DNA from 3 places in the Gordonia sp. 852002-50816_SCH5313054-c genome. Region 2 is predicted to be linked to each of the others. Evidence: predicted binding sites of a transcription regulator. Region 2 holds the regulator's gene; each other region holds the start of a gene.

Region 1 (9,860 bases), on a different contig from region 2:
CGACGGCGGCTACACACGCGACGAGATCATGGCGTGGCTGTTCACCGAACAGGACGACCTCGGCCTGACACCCGCAGACGCGCTGCACACCCACTCGGCCCGCGAAGTCATCCGTCGCGCGCAGGCACAGGCGTTCTGACACCCCACATCCGACGTCCGAGAGCGCCGATCCGCAGCGGATCTGGTCGCATCACCGACGCGGCCGCGAGGCCACCGAGCGCCAGCGCCAACAGTGTCTCGGGCAGTTTGTAGAACAAGATCGAGTCGTCGGGCTGGAAGACGATCAGCATGAACGTCGAGATGCCGACGACGAGTGCGCGCACCCACGTCGGCAGTGTGAACGCGACGGCCAGACACAGCACCCACGTGTAGTACCAGGGGAGCGTCGACGGTTCGAGGATCACGACGGCCAGCATGGCGAGCACGATGCCCGCCATCGCGTCTCGCTCGGAATGCCGCTGCCGCCACCACAACACGACGAGGATGACCGCGAGAAGCGCTTCGCCGATGAGCCGGGTGATCGGCAGAACGGTCTGCAGGTTGAGCGGAGTGAACGGCGCGGCGACGAGCGTCACGAGGTGGGCGACAACCGTCGGCAGCGTGAACCAGTTCACGATCCGATCCGCCCAGCCCAAACCAGTGAGCCAACCCAGGCCGAGCCCGACGAGCGCGGTCCACGCCGCGAACACCGCAACGGTGATGCCCACGATCGCGGCGAGCACGAGAGCCACGTCGCGCGCGCCCACCTGGCGCCGTTGTCGAATGTGCGCCAACCAGATCCACAGCACGAAGGGGACCGCGATCCCGGCGGTGATCTTGATCGAGACCGCACAGCCGAGCAGCACGAGCCCGCCGACGTGTCGCCCGGTGACGACCAACGCCATCCCCGCGGACAACACACCCATCATGAGTAGTTCGACGTGCGGTCCGCCCACCAGGTGGATCAGGACGAGTGGGTTGAACAGCACGAGCCACAGCCCGGCGGCGGCCGACGCCCCGAAGTGGCGGGCGAGTCGCGGAATTGCCCAGAGCGACAACAGGAGTCCCGGCAGCAGGGCCAGTCGCATGGCGAGCACACCCAGGATGACGTGATCACCGGTCACGGCGACGACAAGGTGTGTCACCCACACGAAGAGCGGACCGTAGGGCGCAGTGGTCGACGCCCAGACCTGCGCCATGCTGTCGACGAGTGGTCCCGGATTGTGAGCCGGGCCGTCGGCATATGGGGAGAAGCCCGCCCCGAACAGGGCGCCCTGGCCGAGGTAGGCGTAGACGTCGCGACTGTAGAGCGGCACGGTCACCATCAACGGTGCGGCCCACGCCAGCACCCACCTGCCCAGGTGGAGCCCGCTGTGATCACGCGTGCGGTCGCACAGGATGCGCCCAAGGCGTATCCATGCGATCACCATGAGCGTCACGCCGACCCAGAATGTGATGCCGCACAGCGATTTACCGTGTCCGTAGGTGAGCCAGCTCAGTCCGGTGTCGGTCAGTATCGGGTGGTTGCGGGGGATGTCTGCGATGCCGAAACCGCCGAGCGACACCATGATCGAGCCGATCAGACCGGCGATGAGAGTGCGCCGCGTCGTCGACGATCCGCGGTCCACACGCGCTTCTGCGGCCACCGTCACGTCGGTGCCCACGCTCAGGCGTCGCGATGCGCCATACGACGCGCGACGGCAACGAGGTCGGTGTACACGGCATCGTCGATGTCGGTGCTCTCGAGGGTGGTGACGGCGGAGTCGAGCAGCGTGTCGATCGTTCGCTCGACGTCGGCGACGGCGCCCACATCGGTCAGAATGCCGCGCGCAGTGGCCAATTCGTCTGCTGACAGTTCGGTGCCTATGACCGACCGCAACGTGTCGCCGAGTGCGGGATCGTCCGCGTCGGCGCGGGACAGTCCGAGCGCGAGAAGCGCTGTCCGCTTACCTGCGACGAGGTCATCGCCCGAAGGCTTGCCGGTTCGGACCGGATCACCGAACACACCGAGAAGGTCGTCCTGCAACTGGAACGCGATGCCGAGATCGTGGCCGACCGAACGTAGTTGGTCGACGAGTTCCTCGGAGGCACCCGCGGCGCGGGCACCGAGCTCGAGTGGACGCGCGACCGTGTACGCCGCCGTCTTGAACTCCATCACCCGATAGGCGGCCTCCGTCGATTCCTCGCCACTGACCTCGTTGACGATGTCGAGGACCTGACCGCCGAGGACCTCGGTACGCATGGCCGCCCATGTTGCGATCACTCCCGGTGGCAGGGGCGCGACCTGCGGGCCCGTCAGAGGCCTTCCCGCGGGCGACACGGTCGCCGGGACGTACCCGTGGACAAGGTCGTCGGCCCATGCGAGCGCGAAATCGCCTGCAAGAACAGCCGACGCGACGCCGTGTTCGGCCGCGTCGCCGCGCCATCCGGCGTCGCGATGGCCGCGCTCGAAGACCCGGTGCACCGTTGGTCTGCCGCGCCGCGTGTCGGAGGCGTCGATGATGTCGTCGTGAATGAGCGCGCACCCCTGCACAAGTTCGAGGGCGGCACTGATCCGCAGTGCGTCGGCGTCGGTGAGGCCGGTCGGGACACCGTTGGCGTCGCTGCGGCCCGCTTGCCACCCCGCGTACGCGAAGACGGGCCGGATGCGCTTGCCGCCCGACAGCACGAAATCGGCGACGACCTGCGCCGACGACCCGACGACCGGCGAAATGGCCGCGGCTGTTGACACAGCGGTACCGAGGAAGTCGCGCAGCACGGATTCGACTGCGCCGGGAACCTCGGCGAGGCGCGTGGGGACGGGAGCGGTCGAGGTCACGTGTCACAGGCTAGCCCGTACACTGGTCCGGTGAATTCATCCGCCCCGGTGCCGTCCGTCGTCGAACGTCTGTCTGCGCCGCATCCGGGACAGGTGCCCTTCTCCGTCGAGTTCCTTCCACCGAAAGATGCCGAGGGTGAAGCACGCCTGTGGCGTGCGGTGCGTGTCTTCGAGCGGCTCAATCCCGCGTTCGTGTCACTGACGTACGGCGCGGGTGGCAGCACCCGCGATCGCACCGTGCGCATCGCGGGGCAACTCGCGACCGAGACGACGCTGGTGCCGGTCGCCCATCTCACCGCGGTGAACCACTCGATCGCCGAACTGCGCTCGCTGGTCGGCGCGTACGCGGATAAGGGCATCACCAATATCCTTGCGCTGCGCGGTGATCCGCCCGGAGATCCGCTCGGTGAGTGGGTCAAGCATCCCGAGGGCGTCTCGTACGCCGAAGAACTCGTCGACCTGATCGGCGGACTCGGCCAGTTCCACGTCGGTGTGGCCTCCTTCCCCGAGGGCCACCACCGCGCTCCCGATCTCGACCACGACACCCGCGTACTGGTGAGCAAGCTCCGCGCGGGCGCCGAGTACTCGGTCACCCAACTGTTCTTCGACGTCGACTTCTACCTCCGCCTGCGCGACCGCGTCGCTGCTGCCGACGCCGAGCAGGGTGCCAAGCCGATCATCCCCGAGATCATGCCGATCACGTCGCTTGCCTCGGTCCGACGGATGGTCGAGCTGTCAGGCTCGGTCCTGCCCGAGAGCGTCGAGCGACGGTTGATCGCCGCCGCGGGTTCCGGTGAACAGGAAGACAGGGCAGCGGTGCGCGCGGTCGGAATCGACATCGCCACCGAGATGTCGCAACGTCTCATCGCTGAGGGCGTCCCCGGGCTGCACTTCATCAGCCTCAACTTTGCCAAGGCCACCTGCGAGGTACTCGACCGGCTTGGCGTCGACACCTCCGACGCCCTGCCGCTCGTCTCGTCGAACTAACCGGCGCCAGCCGGCGCAACTGCCCCGCTGGGAGGCCTAGCCAGCGGAGCCTGTGCTCTTCGGCTTGTCGCCACCCGACGGCGTCGTCGCGGATTCTGCGTGCGCGGCGGGTGCGGCCGTCGAAGGCTGGGCGCCTGCCTTCGGTGTTGCTGCCTTCGGTGCCGTTGCCTTTTGGACGGGTGCGCTTCGACGCACCGGCCGCGGCCGCCCGGGGCGAGGGCTCGTGTCGCGGTGCGAGTACGCCAACCAGATGACGAGCGCGACGACGAGCAGGCACACGATCACGAGGAGCCACGTCCATCCGGTGAACGCCGCGGTCGCGGGGTCGGGGTATGTCGCATCGGCGATGAACTCGGTGACCTTGCCCGGTTCGGGTGTCCACGTGACCGAGGTCTCCGAATCCTGCTTCGCGACGTTGCTCGCGGTGATCGGACCAGCGAACGCCAGGGTGAACTTGAGGTAATCGCGTTCCTCGAGTCCGTTGAGATCTGCACTGCCGCGGAAGCGCACGACGTCGCCGCTGCGCTTGGCGTTCAGCTCCATCGTCATCGACGTGTCGCCGAACGCGTTGGCGACGATGTCGCCGAGCTGACTGAGCTGACCGGCGGTCAGATCGGAGAACGTCGCCCTGGTACCGACCCGGCTCGCGCCCTGCCCTGTGGTCCCCGGCTGTGTCCCGGTCGACGGTGCGCCTGCGGATGGGGCGCTTGCGGACGGGGCGCCCGGAGACGGTGAAGCCGACGGGTTCGCCGAGTCGCCCCCACCCGTGTTGGGGCCTTCGCGGTAGTCGGAGGTCGACACGTTGTTGCGCATCGATTCGGGAATGTCGAGTCGTGGCGCGCCGCTGGGATTGTCCGGCGAGGTGGCGACGATGACCGTGCCGGCATACCGGTCGCCGACGGTGGTCGAGCGGGTCAGACACCCCGACAGCAGAGGAATGGCCGTGAGCAGGATCAACACCGACGCGACCGCGGTTCGCGCGGAACGTCTGCGCGTCGGATCGGTCGGGCGTCGCGTGGTAGCCGGTTGCACGTGCTCATCGTGCCAGAAGGGCACCGTCGCCTCGCACACCCTGCGGCGTGTGTCAGGCGGGGAGTGTCGGATGGGGAGTGTCGGATGCGGAGTGCCGGATGAGGAGCGTCAGCGACGCCATCGGCTCGCCGCGATCGCGAGTTGCCCTGCGATACGCCCGCTGGCACCGGTCACCCCACCGCCGGGATGCGTCGACGCCCCGGCGAGGAACAGTCCTGCCGCGCCGGGTACACGGTGCCCGGCCAGGTCGGGGTGCGGCCGATAGACGAACATCTGGTCGATCGTCATCTCGACGTGCATGATGTTGCCGCCGACCAGCCCGAGTTCGGATTCCAGATCGGCCGGCGTCTGTACATAACGATGGTCGACCGACGCACTGAACCCCGGTGCGTGGCGATCGACTTCGGCGAGGATCTCGTCCGCGGCGACCGAGCCGGCCGTCGACCACTGTCCTTCGCGCAACTGTCGGGGATGCCACTGCGACCATACGGTGATCGAATGTCGTTGTGCGGGAGCAAGTGTCGGGTCGATCGCCGAGTAACTCATCACGACGCACGGTGGGCGCGGTGGTAACTCGCCGACCGAGGCCGCGGTGTACGCGCGACGAAGCTGTGCGCGATCGGCGACGAGGAGTCCCAGCGCCGAATGCACGCCGTGCGGTGGAAGGTCCGACGGCAGGTCGCGGTAGGCGGGGAGTGCGCGTGTGACGAGCCGGACTGCCATCCCGATGCCGGAACCGATGTCGATCTCGCGCCGCCACCGATCGATCTCCGCTGGTGGAGCAGCTCGCCCGGCGTCGAGCATGTCGAGCGTTGCGAAGATGTGGCAGGCGGCGATCACCTGGTCGGTGCAGTGGCTGTCCTCGCCGGTCTGCACGCGCCAATGATCGCCACACCGACTGATCGACGTCGCGGGCGACCCGGTGAGTACCTGCGCGCCGTCGGCGTCGAGGCGATGCAGGAGGGATTCGGTGAGCGCGCCGCTGCCGCCGACCGCCCTGCCAGGGGGAATCCGATGCATGAGCGCGGCGAACCCGACCATGGGTGCGGTACCCGGCGCGTTCATCGGCGGACCCGATTGCGCGCCGAACCAGGCGAGAGCCGCTTTGAGTCGTTCGGAGGTGAACCAGCGATCGAGGAGGGCGTCGCCGGACATCATCAGTTCCTGGGTCGCCGACATCAGAGACCCCGCACGCCTACCGATGAACCCGGTACGCGCGGTGTGGGCGGTGTTGCCGATACCGGTGAAAGCCCGTCCGAACCGGGGGAGCGTTGCCGGCGAGTTGAACGCGTCGAGCACAGCTCGCGACCGCGGACCCCACACGTCGACGAATCGTCGGTAGGCGTCCGCGTCGGCGTCTGAGCACGCGGCGGCGATCGACGCGCAGGTCGCGTCGAGGTCGGTGCGGAACACCAACGGTGGTCCGTCCTGCGTAGCGGGTGCGAAACCCCAAGGGTCGCAGTCGATATAGCGCAGACCGTGCGCGGAGAGGTCGAGCTCGTCGATGATCGGGGGTGTCGGATCATCAGATGTGCCGACGATCCGCGATCGACTCGATAGCCCGGAAAGCGTTCGACGGTCGAAACAGCGCCGCCCGGGATGTCGTCGCGTTCCACGACGAGGACCGAACGTCCCGCGCGGGCGAGGTAGGCGGCCGCGATGAGGCCGTTGTGACCTGCACCCACGACAACGGCGTCGTGCCGGGGCTTGTGGCCTGAGTCGCCTCGGCGGCTCACCGCGCCGCCGCTGGTGGCGTGCCTGTGAGAGGTTCGGTAGCAGCGTCGAGCGGGAGTCGTCGACCGAGGAAAGCGAAGGGTCGTGGGTCGCCGGTGAAGGTGAAGTGGCGCAGCACATCGTCGAAGCCCATCCTGCGGTAGAGGGACCACGCGCGATTTCGTTCGGCGGGAATCTCCGGGGTGGACAGCAGGACGTGGTCTTCTTGGCGGTCGCTCAGCAGCGCGGTCAGCAACCATTCGCCGATGCCGTGGCCCTGAGCGGTCGGGTGGACGTGGAGTTCGGTGAGTTCGAAGTAGTTGGTTGCGATGCGTTCGATGGTGTCGCGGTCGCAGCCGGACAGTCGGAGTCCGGTCCTGAGTTGGTGATTCCACCACTGGTCGTCGGCGCCGCGATAGCCGTAGGCGATGCCGACCATGATCTCGTGCCCCGACGGCGACACCGGAGGGCCGATACGTCGACGCTCCGCGTCGGGGTCGAGCCGGATGTCGGGGGAGACGGCCGTCAGCGCCGCGTATGCGGTCCACCCGCGTCGGGCGATGTGTTCGCGCCAGAGCGGAACCCGGTGGTGCTCGGTGCCACGCGGGTAGTCCATCGCGGTCACGTAGACATTCAGGGCAGCGTCGAGCCAGGCCGGGGAGTCCTGGCCGGTCAACCGAACGAGTCGGGTCGCCAACTGCTCGTTGTCCTTCCTCCCGCAGTCCGCCGCGCGCGTCGCGTTCCTGGCAGGCCGCAGCCGATCGGGAATGTCGGTACCGAGTTCTACGCTTCTGCTGTCGGGAATGGGGCCACATCTCCTCTTGAAGAGTGTCGCCGTTCTAGCTATATTGAATATGTCGAACGGGTGTTCGATGAACGTGCCTCCGCAAGCCGTTCTGCGTCACCCACGACAGTCTGGGCGGTCCGGCGACGGACGAGGGAAGCGTGCATCGCCGGACCGTACCGGGACTTGGTCACACACGAACGACTTGGTCACACAGGAACGTGGAAGCCGCTCGGGTGTCGAGCGGACGCAACACCGAAGGGAGCGCGAGATGGCAGTCCATAGGCCGACGCGCGGCACAGTGCGTCACGCACGGCGAGGTGCAGTGGTGCGTCCGGAGATCGACCCGATGGTCGTCGTGCGTGCTCGCGACCTCCTCGATCGCGCAGAGATCCTGGTCGAGAATGCCGACGGCGTGCCAGACGACGCCGAACGGTTCCGCCAGTACTACTTGGCGGCGCTGCGGGCGGCAGGAGCGGCACTCGCGGTCTACGAACCACCCGCGAAGCGAGCATCTCGACGCGTGTCCCCCAATGCGTGGTCGCGGATCTCGTCGGCTGTTCCTGATCTGGCCGAGTTCGCCGAGGCGTTTGCCCGGATGTCGTCTGTGCGCATGGAGATCGAGTCAGGCCTGCGTCGCTCCGTCGAGGGTGCGACGGTCGTGGCGCTCCGCTCCCGCGTGTTGTCGTTTCTCGACGCCGTCGAAGACATCATCGTCGCCTACGAACAGGGAAAGCTTGCGCACCAAGCGGTCGACCGGTCCGACTACGGCTACGACCACATCGCCTGATTCATCGGCTCGTCCGCGCCTGCGGTTCGCGCTTCGCGGCCGACGGCGCCGTACGGCGGTTCGGATGGCGGTCATTTCACCCGACGTGATCACAGGTCCCGAATTGTCGCTATTGGCGGCTTCGATGCGACGGTCGGGTGGTTATGGTGGTCGCGCTTGCAATCACCTCGTATCATGGAAGCAGTAAGCCGCGAACACATGTCACGAGACTGGCGTCCGCGGTCGCCACAATCTCGTTGATGTGTGAATCGGCAACGTAGTAAGGAGGGTCGGTGCCACTCTCGGAGCACGAGCAGCGCATGCTCGAACAGATCGAAAGTGCTCTTTACGCCGAGGACCCGAAGTTCGCGTCCAGCGTGAAGCGTCGGCGGCTTGGCCGGTCGTCGGGTCGTCGTCGTCTTCAGGCGGCGGCGGTCTTCGTCGTGGGTCTTGTGCTGCTCGTCGTCGGCCCACTGGTGGGCCTCAGCGTGGCCGGGCTTCCCGTCGTCAGCCTCATCGGATTTCTCGTGATGTTCGGCGCGGGCCTCCTCGCTCTGTGGGGCGGTGGCCGCTCGGGTCCCGAGAATTCGGCACCCGCCGAGGCCCCCGCGCGGCCGGCAGGCAAGCGCAAGTTCACCGAGCGCATGGAAGAACGGTTCAACCGCCGCTTCGACCAGGAGTGACCCAGGCGCCTGATTGATCAGGCGTCTCCCTTCGGCCACATTGTGTGTCGTATCGAAGGATGTGTGTGCTGCAGCACCCACGGCCTTCGATAGGACACACATTTACGCCTCCACCACTCCTTGAGATAGTCAGATCTCACAAACAGCAGGGCAACACATCGCACCAATGTGTTGCCCTGTTGTCGTATGCGGGTGAGCACGCCGTGTCCGCACCGGCCCGGCCGGCCACCTCACCTCTAACCCTGCCTTCTGGTGGGGCCATGCACCCATCGCTCTGGTCTGCCTGATCGGACCTCCCACTCCGGAGCTCCCGCGACGCCGCCGCCAGCTGTGCGGCCCCTGATTCCCCACGCCGCCCCACCGCGGTCCCCACAGCGCCCCACCGGGTTCCCCACATCTCCCCACCCGGGCACAAAACTGGCTCCCATCAGTCACTTTGATGCTGTTTCGTCCTTCTGGACACACGAATGGCGGGCTGGGACACGCGGCGCGTGGTGTCATCCACCACCGTGTTTATCTGTGTTGACCTGCAGCAATAGTTTTGGATGGCGACTTCAGGGGGTGGAAGGGGTGGAAAGTGGTGGAAAGTGGGGTACTGTGGCAGCACTGGGTGAGACGGACCGGAACGGATCGCTCAGGGGGCAGGAGGTGTCGACATGTCGTCCGTTCGATTTGTCGGCACCTACACACCCAAGTTGGACGACAAAGGGCGACTGACATTGCCCGCCAAGTTCCGCGACGCACTGGCAGGAGGCGTGATGGTCACAAAAGGCCAAGACCACAGCCTGTCGGTGTTTCGAGCCGAGGAGTTCGACGAGATCGCCGCCCGAATTGTGGAGGCATCCCGTAACGATCCGCAGGCACGAGCCTTTCAGCGCTACTTCTTCGCCAGCACCGAGGAGCAGCGCCCGGACGGGCAGGGTCGGATCAGCTTGTCTCCCGACCATCGGGAGTACGCGGAGCTGACCAAGGAGTGCGTGGTGTTCGGCAGTTTCGATCACCTCGAGATCTGGGACGCGCAGAAGTGGCGCGAGTACCAGAACGAGCACGAGGAGAACTTCTCGGCAGCCAACTCGGCCGCACTGAACGCGGTCT
Region 2 (9,860 bases):
AAGGCCATGATCAGTGCGCCTGCGAGTGCGCCGCCCGCCATCATCGACGGAATCACGCGGATCGGGTCCTTCGCGGCGAACGGGATCGCACCCTCGGAGATGAATGCAGCGCCGAGGAACCAAGCGGCCTTACCGTTTTCGCGCTCGGGCTCGGTGAACAGTCCGGGGCGGATGACGGTGGCGAGTGCCATCGCGAGCGGCGGAACCATGCCTGCGCACATGACCGCTGCCATGATCTCGAGCTGGGGTGTGTCGCCGATCGCGAGACCGGTGGTGGCGAAGAGGTACGCGGCTTTGTTGACCGGTCCGCCGAGGTCGAAGCACATCATGAGTCCGAGGACCACGCCGAGGACGATCTTGGAGCTGCCGCTCATGCTGTTGAGACCGTCGGTGAGCTGGGTGGTGACCCAGGCGAGCGGCTTGCCGAGCAACATGAACATCAGACCGCCGACGATCAGGCTGCCGAACAGCGGGATGATGATGACCGGCTGGAGTCCACGTGCCCACTGCGGCAACGGAAGTCGGGAAATTGCGAGGCACACCGCGCCTGCGATGAGTCCACCGATCAGACCTCCGATGAAACTCGCGCCGACAGCAACCGAGACCAGGCCTGCGACGAAACCGGGTGCGATACCGGGACGGTCGGCTATCGCGAACGAGATGTAACCCGCAAGGACAGGTACCAGCATGCTCATGGCGAGCGCGCCGATCGCGAAACTGACACCGCCGAGGTACTGGCCGAGACCGCCCGCGGGTAGATCCCAGAGGCTGTTGTTCAGCGCGATGTAGGCACCATCGGACAGGGTTTTGGATGAATCGAGCGTCTTGTTGGCGATCTCGTATCCGGCAAGCAGGAAGCCCAACGCGATCAACAGTCCGCCTGCCGCGACAAACGGGATCATGTAGCTGACACCGGTCATGAGTGCCTGCTGGATCTTCTTGCCGAACGACAGGCTCGATGCCGATCCCTCCGCTGCGCCGGCACCGTCGTCTGCCGACCCGTCGACGCGCGAGGCGTGCGGATTGCGCGACGCCTCGACGGCCTCGGCAATCATCTTGTCGGGTTCGTTGATGGCGCGCTTGACCCCGGACTCGATGACCGGCTTTCCGCTGAAGCGGCTCTTGCCCTTCACGCCGACGTCGGTGGCGAAGATGACGGCGTCGGCACCGGCGATGACGTCAGGGGTGAACGGCGTGGTGCCCGACGATCCCTGCGGCTCGACGTGGAAGTCCACGCCTGCCCGCTCCGCGGCGTACTTGAGTGCGTCCGCGGCCATGTAGGTGTGTGCGATTCCGGTGGGGCACGCGGTGATCGCGACGATCGAGGGGCGCTTCTGCGAATCGGGACTCAGTGTCTTCGCGGTCTTCGCGCCTGCAGCCGACGCGGTCGCCGCAGCGGCGGCCGAGCTCGCCACAGGCGTGGCGGATGTCGACGGAGAGCCTGCCGGGGCAGGGTTGATGGCCTCATCCACGAGTTCGACGACGCGCTCGTCGCTCGGCGCCTCGCGGAGGGCGGCGACGAAGTCGGGACGCACGAGCGCTCGTGCGAGCGAGCTCAGCAGCTTCATGTGGTCGGACGCAGCGCCTTCGGGTGCTGCGATGAGGAATACCAGGTCTGCCGGGCCGTCGGGGGCCCCGAAGTCCACCTTGTTGGACAGTCGGGCGAACGCAAGGCTGGCAGTGGTGACCGATGCGGCCCGTGCGTGCGGAATCGCGATCCCACCGGGTAGCCCGGTTGCCGACTTTGCCTCACGGGCCAACGCGGCGCGGCTCAGTTCGGATGGATCGGTCGTGCGCCCGGCCTCGCCGAGATTCTCGGCGAGATAGGTGATGACGGCGGCGGGATCACTGCCGGCGTCGACATCGAGATGCACCGTCGCTGCGGTGATGATGTTGTCGGACATGGGTTTTCCTTCTACTTCTGTGCGGCCGGAGGGGGTGTTCCGGTTCTGGTCGGTGAGCTTCGTGGCGATTCGCGTACAGGGACTGGAGGCTGTGGGGTCACGTGATCGGGGCGGCTCCCGAGAGTTCGACGACATCGACCGAGTCGACGTCGACCTTTGCTGGAAGCGGCGGTTGCGTCCCTGCCAGTCCGGCGGCCGCCGAGCCGTAGGCGACTGCCGTGCGGAGACGGTCGGGTTCGGAGGCGCCTGCCGTGTACGCGATGAGGTATCCGGCCAGCGACGCGTCGCCTGCCCCGACGGTGCTGCGCGGCACGATCGGCGGGGGAGTGGCCAGCCAGCTGCCTTCGGCGGTCGTGAGTACCGCACCCGCCGCACCGAGGGTCGCGAGTACCGCTCCCTGCGTGGTGGCGATCAGCGTGCGCGATGCCGCCACGACGGGCAGGTAGTCGCCCGCGGCGATGGCAGCGGCCAGCTCGGCCGGGGCGATACCACTGACCTCGGCGAGTTCTTCGTCGTTGGGTTTGATCAGGTCGATGGGCCCCGACATCGCTGCGCTCAGGGGTGCGCCCGACGTGTCGATCGCCACGCGGCGTCCGCTCGTGACGAGGCGATCGGAGATGCGTCGATACCAGTCGTCGGGAACTCCCGGCGGAAGCGAGCCACACAGTGCCACCCACGACGCGTCCTCGGCGCTGCCGAGTACGAGCGCTGTCAGATCGTCGAGTTCAGCAGGTGTGAGGGTGTGGCCGGGCGCATTGATCTTCGTGGTTGTCCCGTCGTTTTCGGCGACCGTGATGTTGGTGCGGATCTGGCCGTCGATATCGACCGTGCGATAGGGCAGTGCGACCGCGTCGAGGGCGGTGAGCAGCGGGTCGTCGGCGTGCGCGGGTAGTACCGCGACGGTGGGGATGCCGGCTTCCGCGACGACGCGGGACACGTTGACTCCCTTGCCGCCCGGCTCGACCCGAGTGGAGGTACTGCGTTGCACCTCGCCCCTCATCAACGGTCCTGCGATCTCCAGGGTGCGGTCGAGACTCGGGTTGGCTGTGACTGTGAGGATCATGCGATCACGACCTCGATGCCGTGTGCCGAGAGCGCCGCCGAGAACTCGGGGTCGATCCCGTCGTCGGTGATCAGGACATCCACCTCGTCGAGCGGAGCGAACGAGCTGAAGTCCTCGCGTTCCATCTTTGACGAGTCGGCCAGCACTACGACACGCTGCGCGGCAGCGACGATGGCCGACTTGACCGAGGCTTCCTCCGCGTCGGGGGTGGACAGGCCGTGGCCCTCACTGATCCCGTTGGTGCCGACGAAGGCAACCGAAGCACGCATCTTTCGCAGCGCTGCGACGGTCTCGGCTCCGACTGCGGCCTGGGTGAGTCCGCGGACTCGACCGCCGACCATGAGTAGGGTGGCCCGCTCGTGTGCGGTGAGTGCCTGCCCGAGCTGGAGGCTCGTGGAGATCACCGTGAGCCTGCGATCCGCCGGCAGCAGCTTGGCGGCCTGGTAGGTGGTGGTTCCGGCGTCGAAGATGACCGATCCGCCGTCCGAGGGCAGAAACCGTATCGCAGCGCGTGCGATCGCGGCCTTCTCTGCGGTGTGGGAGGACTCGCGTTGGTCGAGTCCCAACTCGTTGACTACCTCGACCGTCCCGGCCTTGACTGCTCCACCGTGGACGCGTTGCACGCTACCTGCGCGCTCGAGGACCGCGAGGTCGCGGCGCACCGTCTCGCTCGTCACGTCGAACCTGTCGGCGAGAGCGGTCACGGATGCGCGGCCGTGCGCGCGCACCTGATCGGCTATTGCTCGCTGTCGCTCTTCGGCGTACACCTGTCGACTCCGATCTGTGGTGTGGCTCGCGCTTCGGCGAACCAGCTGTGGGTCTGTGTTCTGTGGATCCGGCTGCTGTGGATCTGGCTTCTGCGGATCATCGTGAGTTTGGTTCTGTGTGGCATTCGATGTTGATATATCTGTGTTTACGCCCGTGTGTGTTGACAAGTCAAGTGTTTCGAGTAACTTTGATCACAGAAATTCACGACGCTGGGTATCCCTCACAGATCACCGCACCCGGCCGATCGACCCGGAAGGCAGTAGACGCAATGGAGAATCACCTGGTATCGGAGAATCGGGTCACCATGAACGGTCAAGGAGAGTTGTCGGGAACACCCGTCGTCGCAGGGTTCGCCTACGGGCCGGTGTTGTGGCCGGGTGGGCGCGTCACGTACGACGAGACGTCACTCGGCACCGATCGCGTTCTGGCCGAGGACGAGCGGGACGCGGAGGCGGAACGCCTCGTCGCCGCCGCGGCAGTCGTCGCGGGCAGGCTGCGTCATCGCGCGTCACACGCGTCGGGAGCTGCGGCCGAGGTCCTTGCTGCGACCGCCGGGTTGGCCGAGGATCGGGGATGGATCGGTGCGGCGAAATCTCGTGTCGCGAAGGGCGCGTCGGCGCCCGCCGCCGCGGTCGCGGCCACGGCGCAGTTCTCCGAGATGTTCGCCAAACTCGGCGGGTTGATGGCAGAGCGGATCACCGACCTCAACGACGTTCGTGACCGAGTGGTCGCCGAGTTGCTCGGCCAGCCGGAGCCGGGGATTCCGACGCCGAGTCACCCGTCGATTCTCTTCGCTGACGACCTCGCTCCCGCGGATACCGCTGGGCTCGATCCCGCGGTGATCGTCGGGCTGGCCACGCGTCTCGGCGGACCGACCAGTCATACCGCCATCATCGCGCGGCAGTTGGGCATCCCGTGCGTGGTCGCTGTGGCGCGACTGAGTGAGATCACCAGCGGCACAATGGTTTTGCTCGACGGAGGCGCTGGGTCGATCACCGTCGAACCAGAGGGGTCCGAGGCGCGTGAACTCGTCGAGCGCAGCGTTGCGGAGGCCGCGCTTGTTGCTGCGTGGCGTGGCCCTGGCCGGACTGCCGACGGCACCGCAGTCGCCATACTCGCGAATGTTGCCGACGGCGTCTCCGCGCGCAGCGCTGCCGATGCACCAGTCGAGGGCATCGGGCTGTTCCGCACCGAGTTGGCGTTTCTCGACAGGGCGGATGAGCCCGATGTGGACGAGCAGACGCGGCTGTACCGCGATGTGTTCGAGGCGTTCGCGGGCCAAAAAGTTGTCATCAGAACGCTCGACGCCGGTTCGGACAAGCCGCTGGCCTTCATCGAGCACCCGGACGAGGCGAATCCCGCACTCGGCGTACGCGGCAACCGCATCGGCGACGACCACCCCGACATCGTGCGAACTCAGCTCGACGCGGTCGCTCGCGCGGCAGAGGAGTCCGGCACGACGCCGTGGGTCATGGCACCGATGATCGCCACGGCCGCGGAGGCCGCACAGTTCGCCGAACTAGTCCGTCAGCGTGGCCTGACGGCCGGTGTGATGATCGAGATCCCGGCAGCGGCGATCCTGGCGCCGGCGATTCTGGCCGAGGTCGACTTCGTGTCGATCGGAACCAACGACCTCACCCAGTACACGATGGCCGCCGACCGGATGTCGGCAGAACTCGCTGAACTGACCGACCCGTGGCAACCGGCGGTGCTCGCACTCATCTCGCAGGTTGCGACCGCCGGCGCCCAGCAGGGCAAACCCGTCGGAGTCTGTGGCGAGGCCGCGGCCGACCCGTCGCTCGCATGTGTGCTCGTCGGGCTCGGAGTCACCTCGCTGTCGGCGGCTCCGGCGGCGACGCCCGCAGTCGGGGCGAAGCTGTCGACGGTGACGATGGAGCAGTGCCGGGCTGCCGCCGCTGCCGCACTTGCCACCTCGAGTCCGGCACTCGCCCGACGCGCAGCCGCCGAGCAACTCGTCGGCTGACACAGACCCCGCCGGTCAACGACTTGCGGGGCCCGTTCGGCGCATCAGACCCGGCGCATCACCGTGACGACTTTGCCGAGGATGGCGGCGTCGTCTCCGGGGATCGGATCGAAGAGCGGATTGTGCGGCATCAGCCAGACGTGACCGTCTTTACGCTTGAAGGTCTTCACCGTCGCCTCGCCGTCGATCATCGCTGCGACGATGTCGCCGTTGTCGGCGACATTCTGCTGCCGCACGACAACCCAGTCGCCGTCGCAGATCGCGGCGTCGATCATCGATTCGCCGACGACGCGGAGCAGGAACAACGAGCCCTCACCGACGAGCTCACGCGGAAGCGGGAAGACGTCTTCGACCGCCTCCTCCGCGAGAATCGGACCGCCCGCCGCGATACGGCCGAGTACCGGAACGAACGTGGGGGTCGGGAGATCTCCGTTGATGGCATCGGAGTGATGTGCGTCGGGAGCCTCGGAGACGTTGACCGCCCGCGGACGGTTGGCGTCGCGCTTCAACAGGCCCTTGCGCTCGAGGGTGCGCAACTGGTGTGCGACCGATGACGTGGACGTGAGGCCGACGGCGTCGCCGATCTCTCGGATGCTCGGCGGATATCCGCGCTCGCGCACCGACTTTCGGATCACATCGAGGACGCCACGCTGGCGATCGGTGAGTGTTGCCTCGGCGACGGCCGGATGGATCGGTGCCTCCTCGCCGCCTCCACTCTTCTTGCCTTCGACGCTGCGACCGTTGCCCTTGGGCGACGACGGGCCGCGTCGTGACTTCTCTGTCATCGGTTCCGTCCTTCCTGATGTGTGAAGCGGGTGCTGTTGTGAACCGGGTGCTGTTGTGAAGCGGGGTGGTGTGCGTCTTTTCTTCCATCGTCTGGCGCCGACAGTAGCGGAGGCCACTGACAACATCAAACATTTGTTCGACGTGTCGCAGGACTTTGTCGGACCCCTCTGGTAGAACTCGAACATCAGTTCATCGAACGCTTGATCGACCATTGGAGGTAGCGATGACCAGCTTGATGACCAACCCGGTGACCCGCACGATTCCCAGCACGTCGAGTGCATCCGCGGCAACACCGCCGACCACCCGATCTGCAACGCCGCGACCTGCATCGACGACGCGTCCCCGAGTTCACCGCGCCACGGTGGTCAGTGGACGTGCACCGTCGAATCCCGCGCGTAGCGACGAGCTACGTGTGGCGGGTCGCGTTCGAACGACTGAGTCCCGACGGACCGCCGGCGCAGACGTCGCGCCGCGGCCTCGGCGTCGGATCGCGTTCGATCACGGCACCTCAACGCGGCCTGCAGGCACGCGATGCGCCGGTGGCGTCGGCGAGCTGGTGGCGGCCCGTCGGCGCCGAGCAGCGGTCTTGGCGGTGCTCGCGGGAGTCGGGTTGGCACTGACCGTGTGGGTGGTCGGGACCGTCGGCGCCGACTACCAGCGGGCGAGCATGCCGTCCTCGACCTCGACACAGGTGGTCCACGTGCGTTCCGGCGAATCGCTGAGCTCGATCGCGGCACGCGTTGCGCCTGATGTGCCGCGTCAGACCGTCATCGACGAGATCATCGACCTCAACGATCTGCCGTCGAGTGGGCTGCGCGTTGGCCAACCGCTTGTCACACCCGCGTACCGCTGAGCGCTGGCGGTATTCTCGATGTCACAGGGTCCAGTCGGAAACCGACACGGTCACCGCTGCGGTCTCGCTCCCGCCGGTCGTCAGACGATCGGACCGAGCCAGACCGACGGAGCCGCTGCGTCCCGAGATTTGCACGAGGACTACATGCGCTGCCCGTTTTGTAAGAACGAAGACACCAAGGTCGTCGATTCGCGTGTCGCCGATGAGGGGCAGGCGATCCGGCGTCGTCGCGCGTGCAGCGAGTGCGGGCGGCGGTTCTCCACAGTCGAGAGTGCTGTTCTGGCAGTCGTGAAGCGAAACGGTGTGACCGAGCCGTTCAGCAGAGAAAAGGTGATGCGCGGGGTACGACGCGCATGCCAGGGACGTCACGTGAACGAAGACGATCTCGCACAGTTGGCTCAGCAGGTCGAAGACGCGGTGAGGTCGTCCGGTTCGGCCGAGATCCCCAGCAACGAGGTCGGTCTGGCCATCCTCGGCCCGCTCCGCGACCTCGACGAGGTGGCGTACCTACGTTTCGCCTCGGTCTACCGGTCGTTCGATTCGCTCGAAGACTTCCAACGCGAGATCGACGACCTCCAGGGCAACCTCACCGGTTCGCACGAAGGCTCCGACGACCTCGACACGCCCGCCACCCGCGACGACACTGTCGATGCTGCGTCGAGTCCGGCGGGTCCGGTGTCAACCGAGTCGGTCAAGAGCTCGTAGCGCCCGTTTCTCCGAAATGGGATAGGCGGTACCGAGTTTCTGGGCAAAGAGGCTCACCCTCAGCTCCTCGACGATCCACTGAGCTTCCTCGCTGACGATGTCTCGGCGCGATTCGGGAAGCTGTGTCAGGCGCTGGTTCCATCGTTCGGTGACCCTGTCGATGGCGGCCATTCCCTCGCGGTCGCGGTTCGCGGCGGCAGGAAGCTGCTCGAGGCGCTGTCGTGCGGCGGTCAGGTATCGCGGAACGTGCTGCAGGTGTTCGCGTGCCGTTGCGAGAACGAATCCGTCGAAGACCAGGTTGTTGAACTGTTCGGCGACGTCGTCGGCTGCTGTTTGACCCGAGTGGCGGTCGATCTCGGCACGCAGGGGAGCAACCTCACGCAACACATCGACAGCAAGAGCGAAATACTCCGGCGCCGCAGCCGATACGCGCGGTCGCAGTGTCGAGACGAGCTCGTCGAAGGCGGAGGGTGTGCGGATTAATCCCAAATCGAATGCTGCGGGAGCGATGTCGCGAATCGCCCGACGGGTGCAGTCTGCATACAGCGCGTCGGGTGACGCATAGGGACTCTGGCTCAGTGCCAGCCGACCGGCCGGGTCGAGCCCGGCGCTGATCTTGCGTGAGAGCGGCGGGATCGCGTGGTCGAGCAGTTCGATGACGGCACCGTGCAATTGCGCACGCCGCTGGGCGTCCGACGTCGCGAGCGTCCGTGCCACCCCACGGTTGCGCGCTCCGTCGACGACCTCGAGTGACGGATATCGCGTGATCTGTTGTCCGGCAACGGTATCGATGCTCGACTCGGCGAGTGTTCCGATTCCGTCGGCCGTCCACGTCGTGTACACCCGACGCGGCGTCGGCGCGGGCGCCTCACCCTCGATGCGTCGGCGGAGCTCGGCGAGGGACTTGCCGGTGGCGACCGACTCCTCTCGATCATCGATCACGACAAAGTTCATGCGAAGGTATGCGGGGAGTCGCTCCGGAGCGAAGTCGTCGGCCGCAATCGTCTGCCCGGTGATCGTCGACAGCTCACGCGCGAGGCCGTTGATGAGCGGCTCGCGGCGCGGGGTGAGACGAGACAGGGCGAGATCGGCGAATCGCCCGGCCGGCGCCATCGTCTTGCGGATCGTCTTGGGCAGCGTCTTGATCAACTCGGTGGCGAGCTCGCTACGCATCCCCGGGACCAGCCAGTCAAAACCAGCAGGACGCACGTGCCGCAACAGCGGGCGTGGAATGAGTACGGACACACCGTCATCGGGTGCGCCGGGCTCGAATCGGTATCGCAGGCGGTAGCGGGTATCGCCCTGTTGCCACTCCCCGGGATAGTCGGCATCGGCGACGTGGACGTCGGCAGCGACGTCCTCCGGGGTGAGGTCGAGCAGTGTCTGGTCGGCGCGGCGCGCCTTCTTCCACCAGGTGTCGAAGTGGCGTGCCGAGGTGACCTCGGCGCCGATGCGATGGTCGTAGAAGTCGAACAGTTGGTCCTCGGTGATCACCACGTCGCGGCGTCGTGCGCGGTGTTCGACCTCGGCGGCGTCGGACAGCAGTGCTCGATTGCGTTCGAAGAACGGATGATTCGTCTTCCAATCGCCTTCGACGAGAGCGTGCCGGATGAACATGTCACGCGCGGCGGCAGGGTCGATGGGGCCGTAGTCGACGCGGCGTCGAGCCACCAGCGGGACGCCGTAGAGCGTCGCGCGTTCGTATGCCATCGCGGCGCCGCGCTTCGACGACCAGTGCGGCTCGCTGTATGTGCGTTTGACCAGGTCGCCTGCGAGTCGTTCGGCCCACAGCGGGTC
Region 3 (9,860 bases), on a different contig from region 2:
GAGAAACGCGACGAACATCCCGAGGAGCAAACCGACGAGTGCTTCGAGCTTTTGTCGATGGGTCATCGGTGCGCCCGCTGCGGAAGCAACCTCCCGCGTGGCGGTTAGAGACATGGGAGAACCTCCTGAGGTGGTGGCTGATCCCGCACGGTCTGCCGAGCGGGAGAGGGATGTCGGGGGCGCGGCGACAATGGCCGGCCGATTGCTGGCTGCAGACACGTCACGCAACCAACTAGTTGAGTGAAGCAACTATAACCATTGATAGTTGTAACGCGCAACTATCTTGAGTATTCCCGGCTCCGGCGGAGTTTCTCGACGCGGCGTTGCGCCGTTATGTCAGCGCCGCGATGTCGGCGCCGGGGCACGCCGCCGATCAGGTCAGGTCGGGTTCGAACTCCGCGTCGTCGACAAGGAGACGATTGAGCAGCCGGGTGAGTGTCCGGATGTCCTCGGGGTCCCATTCGGACAACCGTGCCCGCCAGTCTGCGACCGCCGCATCGGCTACGTGATCTACGCGTGCGCGGCCGGTAGGAGTCAAGGAGACCAGTCGAGCGCGCGCATCATGCGGGTCGGCGTGTCGCTCGGCCAGGCCGAGGCGCACGAGGGCATCGATCTGTCTGCTCACAGTCGACTTCTCGAGTCCGAGCTGCGCGACGAGTGTTGATACCGGCAGAGATCCGTCGGCGCTGGCGAGCATCGCGATCAGGGGATAGTTCGACGGGTCGAGGTGGGGGTCAACCGCACGAGCACGGGTGCGCAGTCGAATCCGTCCCTGCCGCATCAGGTCAGCGAAACCTGTCTCCAGGTCGGTAATCGGGTCATCGGATACGTCGTCGGCGTCCACTGGGTGGTCGGAGCGAGCGTCGCCCATCTGCGGTGAATCCTGTCCGTCGCGGTTCGTCGGATGATGCGCCACAGGTTACCGCGCAGTTGAACATGATTCATGATTCGACTTGGCGTATCGGGGGCGCCGGCGAGGGTGCGGAAGATCCTGGCGAGGGCAGCCGTGCACGACCTGGCGCCGTGGCCTGCCGGGGCTGCACGTCTGCACACTCCGTTCGGGCTGTCCCTCAGGCAACCACGTCTGCCCCGCCACCGTGTGTGGTGGCGGGGTGTAGACGGGTTGCGGCGCAACCGGATTCGACAGTTCGCCCGGGATGGCGGTGGTCAGGCGGCGTCGGCCAGCGGTGGGCCGAGGCTGTCTGGCGGGTCGACGCCGCCGAGCCGGTTGGGGCCGCCTGGTGGGGCCGGGCCCGTTGATGGGTTGGGGTCTGTGGGCGGGTCGGGGTCGAGTTCGAGTGGCCTGGGGAGGTTCCATCGGATGTCGACCCGCCTGCCGAGGCGCCGAGGATCTGCGGAAGGCATTCTATCCGCCAGCGCGAGTTCGACGCCGGTGAGCGTCTGACGTGCCACCTGCGTGCTCGGCGGGTCCGGCACTGAGGACGGCGACACCATCCAGGCGCCCACTGCGTCCGCGACCACCATCTGGTCGCTGGCCGTGTCTGTGACGTTCTCGGCGCCCACTCTGCTGGAGGCTCGCGCGCCGATCTCGGTGACCGTCGCGTCTGTGCTTGTCCCGGTTGCTCGTGCCGCCGCTGCGGCTTGGTTGCTGGTGTGTTCGGCGGCGAGGTAGTCGTGGAAGTCGGCTTTGACGTCGGCGATGCGGTTGATGCGTTCCGGATTCTCCGGCATACCCGGCTTGGCGTTGAGCCGCCACGCGACACGTCCGGTGTCGGGGCCTTCGGTGATCATGCGGGTGGTGAACTGCCCGGGTTTTGTGCCGACTCTCCGGTTGTGCACATCGCACGCCGGGACGAGTTGGTCGATATCGGTCAACCCACCGTCGGCCCAGTCTTTGGCGGCGTGATGCATCTGCACCCGTGATGCGGGCTGGTTGCAGCCGGGTGCCGAACACATCTTCCCGCCCGCCGAAGCAAAGGAGGCGAGTCGTTGTCCGAGTGACGCGATCCGCTTCGACCGACCCAAATACAGCGGGATGCTGGTGTGCTCACCGAACACCGCCAAATACTGGCTCGCCCCGGTGGAGGCGGCCATTTCGATCACATCGCTGATCGGGAGCAGTGTTCCGGACGTGGTCTGTGCGATCCCTGCCTGCTCTTCGAGTTCCTGCAGGCTGGTGGTGACGATCACCTGGATCGGTAATCCGCGATGGGTGTTGCCGAGCATCCCTGATTCAAGTACTTGCTGCAGGAGTGCGGAGAACGCGTCGTGGTTGCGTTGCGCGGGTGAGCGTTCATCACGTAGCGCCGCGGCCGCGACCTGTTCAGCATTCGCCATGGTGATCGGCCCGACCGGCGACTCCGGGTCGTCCGGGTTGTTCATGCCCGGTTTAGCCCACGCATCGAGCACCGTGTCGAGCCGGGCGCGGGCGATCGGATCCAAATCGGCAGTCAACCGCGACATCAACTGAGCGTTCTGCCGGTTCACCCACAGGCGACGTCGACGTTTACGGTCCTTCGAGGTGGTCAGCGTCCCATCCGGATCCAGGTGCGCCAACAATCGTGAACCCAAATTGGTGATCTCGGCAGGGGTGAATTGGACCGCGTAGCCGGCCATCTGTGCTTCGGCCGCCGCTTTCGTCTCGGCCGACACCTCACCGGGGATCGCCTCCAAAACCTCCAACACCGCCCGCACGTGCGCGCCCGCGACCCGACCCTCCGCCACATAGCCGGCCAACGTTGGGCATGCGGGTGGTAGTCGGTCGCCGCAGATCGTGGTGAACGAGCCGGTCGCCGCGATCACCCGATGCCGCGCGGCGGGGTCACCGATGTGCAGACCCTGCCCAATGAAATTGCGGATGTCGCGGAAACCCGACGCGCGGGGTAGGTCGCGGTCGGAGGCCTCCACAATCAAGCGATCGGTGACCGCACCCGCGGTCCGCAACGCCAACCGTTCTGCCTCAACGGTGGCTTCGACCAGCGCGGCATCGGATACCAGCGACACATCGACGGCAGCCAACTCATCCAGCACCGCGGCAAGCCGTGACAGCTTTTCCGCCACCACCGCATCCGCCGATCCCACCGCAGCAGTCGCCAAAGCCAAAGGTGCACGGCCATTCTCGCTGTTGTTGCGATTGCTGTTGCTGTTCACGTGCCGCCACCCCCGCCCCGCGTCGTGTCGAATATGTGTTCTACATTACCCGACAATACCGACACCGTCCAGGAATAATCGAAGAAACTTTCGACGGATCGTGATCGGGTCACCGAGGCTGGATGACTATGCGACTGCCTCCGCGCCTTACTGCCGCGTTGGTCCTGACAGACCGCATTCGGAAACCGGTGGTGCCGCCACATATCCTGGACACATCAACCCGACCGATCAGGAGACACCCATGCTCGCCCGAACCGACCTGCGCGGTAGCTCGCCGACGCTCGCTGAGCTGCGTCGCGCGTTGCCCCGTGGGGGCACCGACGTCAACGCCGTGCTGGATACGGTGACGCCGGTGGTGCATGCGATCGCCGATCGCGGCGTCGAGGCAGCACTCGAGTACGGCGAGAAGTTCGACGGCGTTCGTCCGTCGAGTGTTCGGGTTCCCGCCGATGTGATCGCGGATGCCCTGGCGAAACTCGATCCGGCCGTCGCTGATGCGCTGCGTGAGTCGATCACTCGCGCTCGGCTCGTCCATGCCGATCAGCGTCGTACGACGTCGCGCACACAGGTCGTCGACGGGGGAGCCGTCAGCGAAAAGTGGATTCCCGTCAGGCGTGTTGGCCTGTACGTACCCGGCGGCAATGCTGTCTACCCGTCGTCGGTCATCATGAACGTCGTTCCCGCGCAGGAGGCGGGCGTCGGGTCGCTCGTCGTTGCGTCGCCCCCGCAGAAGGACTTCGGCGGTTGGCCACACCCGACCATCCTCGCCGCGTGCGCTCTTCTCGGCGTCGACGAGGTCTGGGCCGTCGGTGGCGCGCAAGGCGTCGCGCTCCTTACCTATGGCGGTACGGATACCGACGGTGCGGTCCTCGACCCGGTCGACCTCATCACCGGTCCCGGCAACATCTACGTCACGGCAGCCAAGCGCCTGTGTCGCGGACTCGTCGGCATCGATGCCGAGGCCGGTCCCACCGAGATCGCCATCCTCGCCGACGATTCGGCAAACCCGGCCTTCGTCGCCGCAGACCTCATCAGCCAGGCCGAGCACGACGTCCTCGCGGCGTCGGTGCTCGTGACCGACAGCGTCGCCCTGGCCGACGCCGTCGACGCAGAACTCGACCGCCAGATCGCCGAGACCAAACACCGTGAACGGGTCACCACGGCGCTCAGCGGCAAGCAGTCGGGTGTCGTGCTCGTCGACGACGTCGAGGCCGGTCTTGCCGTGGTCGACGCCTACGCGGCAGAGCACCTCGAGATCCAGACGCGCGACGCCGCGCAGGTCGCCGATCGCGTGCACAACGCCGGCGCGATCTTCGTCGGCGACTTCGCGCCGGTCAGCCTCGGAGACTATTGCGCGGGATCGAATCACGTTCTGCCGACGTCGGGTTCGGCTCGGTTCGCGTCGGGTCTCTCGGTACAGACCTTCCTGCGTGGCGTGCACGTCATCGACTACGACGAGGCGGCGCTGCGCGACGTCTCCGCCCAGGTGGTCACCTTGGCGCAGGCCGAAGACCTTCCGGCACACGGCAATGCGATCACCCGCAGGTTCTCGGGGGCTGTCGCCGAGGCAGCAAAGTGACGCCCGCAGCTACAGGCGCTCAAGTACCCGGAGTCCAGATTCCCGGAGCTCGGATCACCGTCGACGATCTTCCGCTCCGCGACAACCTGCGCGGCAAAAGCGCTTATGGCGCACCGCAATTGAAGGTTCCTGTCGTTCTCAACACCAACGAGAACCCGCACCCGCCGTCTCCGGAGCTGATCGCCGACGTCGCTGAATCGGTCGGCGCCGCTGCGGCCGAGCTGCACCGTTACCCGGACCGTGACGCTGTCGCGCTGCGTAGCGACCTCGCCGCCTACCTCAGCGCCGCCACCGGAACCCACCTCGGCGTCGAAAACGTCTGGGCGGCAAACGGTTCCAACGAGATTCTGCAGCAACTCCTGCAGGCGTTCGGCGGGCTCGGCCGTGCGGCGCTGGGCTTCGTGCCCAGCTACTCGATGCATCCGATCATCTCGGACGGCACCGACACCACGTGGCTCGAAGCCAAGCGCAGCGCCGACTTCTCCCTCGACATCGACTATGCGGTCGGTGAGATCTCCGCGCGACGCCCCGACATCGTGTTCGTGACCTCTCCCAACAACCCGACGGGCGCGTCGATCTCGAATGACGGGTTGCGGGCGATCGTCGACGCCGCACCGGGCATAGTGATCGTCGACGAGGCGTATGCGGAGTTCTCCGAGCAGCGCAGCGCCGTCGAGTTGATCGACGAGTTCCCGACGAAGGTCGTCGTCAGCCGGACGATGAGCAAGGCGTTCGCCTTCGCAGGCGGTCGGCTCGGTTACCTTGCGGCGTCGCCCGCGATCGTCGACGCCCTGCAACTGGTGCGGCTGCCGTATCACCTGTCCGTGCTCACGCAGGCCGCTGCGCGAGCGGCGCTGCGCCACGCCGACGAGACGCTCGGCGGAGTCGCGAAGATCATCGCCGAGCGCAAACGCGTCGTCGCAGAGCTCGAGAAGGCGGGATTCGACGTTGTCGATTCCGACGCCAACTTCGTGTTGTTCGGACGCTTCGCCGACGCTCCGGCATCGTGGCAGCGCTACCTCGACAACGGCGTGTTGATCCGCGACGTAGGAATTCCCGCGCATCTCCGTGTCACGATCGGATTGGTTGACGAGAACGACGCGTTCCTCGACGTCAGCCGGAAGCTCGCCACCACAGATCTGGAGAAGTCACAGTGACCACCCCGGCACCGCGTATCGCACGCGTCGAACGGACGACCAAGGAGTCGTCGATCGTCGTCGAACTCAACCTCGACGGCACCGGCGTCACAGCGATCTCGACGGGCATCCCGTTCTTCGACCACATGTTGACCGCCTTCGGCGCACACGGCAGCTTCGATCTGACCGTCGAGGCGAAGGGCGACGTCGAGGTCGAGGGACACCACACCATCGAAGACACCGCGATCGTGCTCGGTCAGGCACTTGGTCAGGCTCTCGGCGACAAGAAGGGAATTCGCCGCTTCGGCGACTCGTACATCCCGATGGACGAGACGCTCGCACACGCCGTCGTCGACGTGTCGGGCCGACCGTACTGTGTTCACACCGGCGAGCCCGAGCACATGTTGACCGCGGTGATCGGCGGCTACCCCGGCGTGCCCTACTCCACGGTGATCAACCGGCACGTCTTCGAGTCCATCGCGCTCAACGCGCGTATCGCCCTGCACGTGCGCGTGCTCTACGGCCGCGACCAGCACCACATCACCGAGGCCGAATTCAAGGCGGTCGCCCGCGCGTTGCGTGCGGCGACCGAGGCCGATCCGAGAGTCAGTGGAGTGCCATCCACCAAGGGCGCTCTATGAGTGCGACGAACATCGTCGTCCTCGACTACGGCTCGGGCAATCTGCGCTCAGCCCAGCGCGCACTGGAGCGCACCGGCGCCGACGTCACCGTGACCAGCGACTTCACCGCTGCGCTTGAAGCCGACGGGCTGGTCGTGCCGGGTGTCGGCGCGTTCGCGGCCTGCATGGACGGGTTGCGCGCGGTCCACGGCGACCGGATCATCGGCCGACGCCTCGCCGGCGGACGCCCGGTGCTCGGCATCTGTGTCGGCATGCAGATCCTGTTCGAGCGCGGCGTCGAATTCGGTGTCGAGGCCGACGGATGCGGCGAATGGCCGGGAACGGTCTCGCGGCTCGACGCTCCCGTGCTGCCGCACATGGGGTGGAACACCGTCGACGCCCCGACCGACTCGACGCTGTTCAAGGGAATCGACCCGGCAACCCGCTTCTACTTCGTGCACTCGTACGCGGCGCAGACGTGGGAGATGGACAACGTCGGATCGCCACTCGCCGCACCGGCCCTGACGTGGGCCGAGCACGGCAGCCGCTTTCTTGCGGCGGTCGAGAACGGCGCACTGAGTGCCACACAGTTCCACCCGGAGAAGTCGGGGGACGCGGGCGCCGAACTGCTGCGCAACTGGGTCGGGAGCATCGCATGAGCGGGTCCGACGGTGTGCCCGAGCGCCCGCACTTCTCCTACGGGCGGTTCGTGACACTCGTCTTGGGTTCCGGGGTCCTCGTGCTGGTGATCGGCATTCCGATCATCCTGGCGCTGGCACACTGGTCACCGATCGCAGGCTTGGTCGCTGCGCTGCTCGTGGTGCTCGCGATGATCGGGACGATCGGCTGGATGTCGCGTCGGATCATCGGTAACTACGAGCGCAAGGTTCGCGCCCTCGACGAGGGAAACGCAAGCCCCTGACCTGACGCACGGCCGCGAACACCGCAAGACCAGTCCGAGAACAACAGACCGTACGAGACACACAGACCCGTACGAGAACAACAGACAGGAAAGACCTCACGTCATGGGGAAGACCCTCGAACTCCTACCAGCTGTCGATGTTGCCGATGGACAGGCCGTTCGGCTCGTCCGGGGTGCGGCAGGCACCGAAACCGCCTACGGCTCGCCCCGCGACGCCGCGCTGGCATGGCAACGCGACGGTGCCGAGTGGATTCACCTCGTCGACCTCGACGCCGCTTTCGGTCGGGGCAACAACCGTGAACTGCTCGCAGGTGTGGTGGGCGAGCTCGACGTGAAGGTCGAGTTGTCAGGCGGAATCCGCGACGACGAGTCCCTCGAGGCCGCACTCGCCACGGGCTGTACCCGCGTCAATCTCGGTACGGCCGCACTCGAAAACCCCGAGTGGTGCAGACGTGCGATCGCCAACTACGGCGACCGCATCGCTGTCGGACTCGACGTCGTCGCAGACGGTGACTCGTATCGACTGCGTGGTCGGGGATGGGTCACCGACGGCGGCGACCTGTGGGAGGTCCTCGCCCGACTCGACGGCGACGGCTGCGCCCGTTATGTCGTCACCGACGTCAGCAAGGACGGCACGCTCGGCGGGCCGAATCTCGAGCTGCTGTCCGAGGTCACCAAGGCGACCGACGCGCCCGTCGTCGCATCGGGTGGCGTGTCGGCTCTCGGTGATCTCATCGCCATCGCGAGCCTCACCGACCAGGGTGTCGAGGGTGCGATCGTCGGTAAGGCTCTCTACGCGGGGCGATTCACCCTGCCCGACGCTTTGGCGGCGGTCGGTAACCTGTGACAACCGGTTCCGGCCTGGATCTGCCCGCACTCCTCGAGGTTGCGGGCAGCATTCTCGACGGTGTCTCCGGGGAGTTCGTCGCCGGGCTCGGCGCGCCGAGCGCCGTCGTGAAGGGTGCGACAGACTTCGCTACCCAGGTCGATCTCGACCTCGAACAGCGCATTCGACAGCAACTCACCGACCGGACCGGAATCGACGTGCACGGCGAAGAATTCGGTGGACCACCGGTGACCGACGGTGCTGTATGGGTTCTCGATCCGGTCGACGGGACGTACAACTTTTCGACGGGCATGCCGCTCACCGGCATCCTGCTCGGACTGCTCGTCGACGGTGAGGCGGTACTCGGTCTCACGTGGCTGCCGCTGACCGCAACGCGCTACGCCGGCTACGTGGGAGGTCCGCTGTACCGCAACGGCGTTCCGATGGCCGCACACCCTCCGACAACGCTCGCCCAGACAGCAGTCGCGTTCGGGCCGTTCAACGTCAGTCACGGCGGTCGCTACCCCGGGGTGCGACGAGCTCAACTGCTCGAAGCGCTGAGCGTGCGAGCGGCCCGACTGCGCATGACGGGCAGCACGGGCGTCGACATGGCGTACGTAGCTGCCGGAATCTTCGGTGCCGCAATAGCTTTCGGTGCACACGCCTGGGACAACGCCGCCGGAGCCGCCCTGGTGCGTGCCGCCGGTGGGGTGGCGACCGACCTCGCGGGGAACCCGTGGACCGCGTCGTCGCCGTCGCTGGTGACCGCGATGCCCGACGTGCACCACGAGTTGATGGCCGTGATCGACGACGTCGGCGGGTGGTCCGGCAGCGACATCTCCAGCACCGACAGCCCCGGCACAGACGACAGGACTTCTCGATGACCCTCGCAACACGCGTGATCCCGTGCCTCGATGTGGACGACGGTCGGGTCGTCAAGGGCGTCAATTTCCAGAACCTCCGCGACGCAGGCGACCCCGTCGAATTGGCCGCCCGGTACGACGCCGAGGGCGCAGACGAGTTGACCTTCCTCGACGTCACCGCGTCGAGTTCTGGACGCGCCACGATGATCGACGTGGTGCACCGCACCGCCGACGCCATCTTCATCCCGCTGACCGTCGGAGGTGGCATCCGCACAGTCGACGACGTGGACGCGATGCTGCGCGCAGGCGCCGACAAGGTGAGCGTCAACACCGCGGCAATCTCCCGGCCGGAGGTGCTCGCCGAGATGAGCCGACGGTACGGATCGCAGTGCATCGTGCTCTCGGTCGATGCCCGAACGGTTCCAGAGGACGCCGAGCCGACGCCGTCCGGGTGGGAGGTCACCACCCACGGCGGACGCAAGGGCACCGGAATCGACGCCGTCGAATGGGCGCAGCGCGGTCAGCAGCTCGGCGTCGGCGAGATCCTGTTGAACTCGATGGACGCCGATGGCACCAAGCAGGGTTTCGATCTGCGGATGCTCGCCGCGGTCCGCGCGGTGGTCGACGTCCCGGTGATCGCCAGTGGTGGAGCAGGCAAGGCCGCAGACTTCGCGCCCGCGGTGCTGGCGGGAGCCGACGCAGTGCTCGCCGCATCGGTATTCCACTTCGGCGAGCTCACGATCCCAGAGGTCAAGGGTGCGATGGCAGCCGAAGGCATCGTCGTACGTACCGAACGCGACACA

The links. The regulator LexA, encoded in region 2, represses DNA repair genes until DNA is damaged. The targets are predictions, from matches to a motif close to CGAACANNTGTTCG.
Region 1: a site for LexA is predicted at 7,388-7,401, ahead of A5788_RS02120 (SAV_6107 family HEPN domain-containing protein). Genes of this name have one in related genera too.
Region 3: a site for LexA is predicted at 3,140-3,153, ahead of A5788_RS01810 (HNH endonuclease signature motif containing protein). Genes of this name have one in related genera too.

Annotation. Positions count from the first base shown of each region.
Region 1 is NZ_LZTE01000022.1:90,415-100,274, reverse strand. Features, by position in the region: gene A5788_RS02155 (Rv2175c family DNA-binding protein) at 1-139, shown strand, start outside; gene A5788_RS02150 (alpha-(1->6)-mannopyranosyltransferase A) at 108-1,625, opposite strand; gene A5788_RS02145 (polyprenyl synthetase family protein) at 1,646-2,797, opposite strand; gene A5788_RS02140 (methylenetetrahydrofolate reductase) at 2,798-3,784, shown strand; gene A5788_RS02135 (LppM family (lipo)protein) at 3,821-4,816, opposite strand; partial or broken gene A5788_RS02130 (phytoene desaturase family protein) at 4,925-6,552, opposite strand; gene A5788_RS02125 (GNAT family N-acetyltransferase) at 6,549-7,226, opposite strand; gene A5788_RS02120 (SAV_6107 family HEPN domain-containing protein) at 7,585-8,103, shown strand; gene A5788_RS02115 (DUF3040 domain-containing protein) at 8,376-8,765, shown strand; gene mraZ (division/cell wall cluster transcriptional repressor MraZ) at 9,422-9,860, shown strand, end outside.
Region 2 is NZ_LZTE01000034.1:263,171-273,030, forward strand. Features, by position in the region: gene A5788_RS07260 (PTS fructose transporter subunit IIABC) at 1-1,904, opposite strand, end outside; gene A5788_RS07265 (1-phosphofructokinase family hexose kinase) at 2,002-2,967, opposite strand; gene A5788_RS07270 (DeoR/GlpR family DNA-binding transcription regulator) at 2,964-3,734, opposite strand; gene ptsP (phosphoenolpyruvate--protein phosphotransferase) at 4,004-5,719, shown strand; gene lexA (transcriptional repressor LexA) at 5,764-6,411, opposite strand; gene A5788_RS24275 (LysM peptidoglycan-binding domain-containing protein) at 6,729-7,358, shown strand; partial or broken gene nrdR (transcriptional regulator NrdR) at 7,503-7,937, shown strand; gene hrpA (ATP-dependent RNA helicase HrpA) at 8,037-9,860, opposite strand, start outside.
Region 3 is NZ_LZTE01000022.1:8,865-18,724, reverse strand. Features, by position in the region: gene A5788_RS01820 (MDR family MFS transporter) at 1-114, opposite strand, end outside; gene A5788_RS01815 (MarR family winged helix-turn-helix transcriptional regulator) at 374-871, opposite strand; gene A5788_RS01810 (HNH endonuclease signature motif containing protein) at 1,168-3,111, opposite strand; gene hisD (histidinol dehydrogenase) at 3,353-4,690, shown strand; gene A5788_RS01800 (histidinol-phosphate transaminase) at 4,687-5,847, shown strand; gene hisB (imidazoleglycerol-phosphate dehydratase HisB) at 5,844-6,467, shown strand; gene hisH (imidazole glycerol phosphate synthase subunit HisH) at 6,464-7,105, shown strand; gene A5788_RS01785 (hypothetical protein) at 7,102-7,368, shown strand; gene priA (bifunctional 1-(5-phosphoribosyl)-5-((5-phosphoribosylamino)methylideneamino)imidazole-4-carboxamide isomerase/phosphoribosylanthranilate isomerase PriA) at 7,472-8,215, shown strand; gene A5788_RS01775 (inositol monophosphatase family protein) at 8,212-9,078, shown strand; gene hisF (imidazole glycerol phosphate synthase subunit HisF) at 9,075-9,860, shown strand, end outside.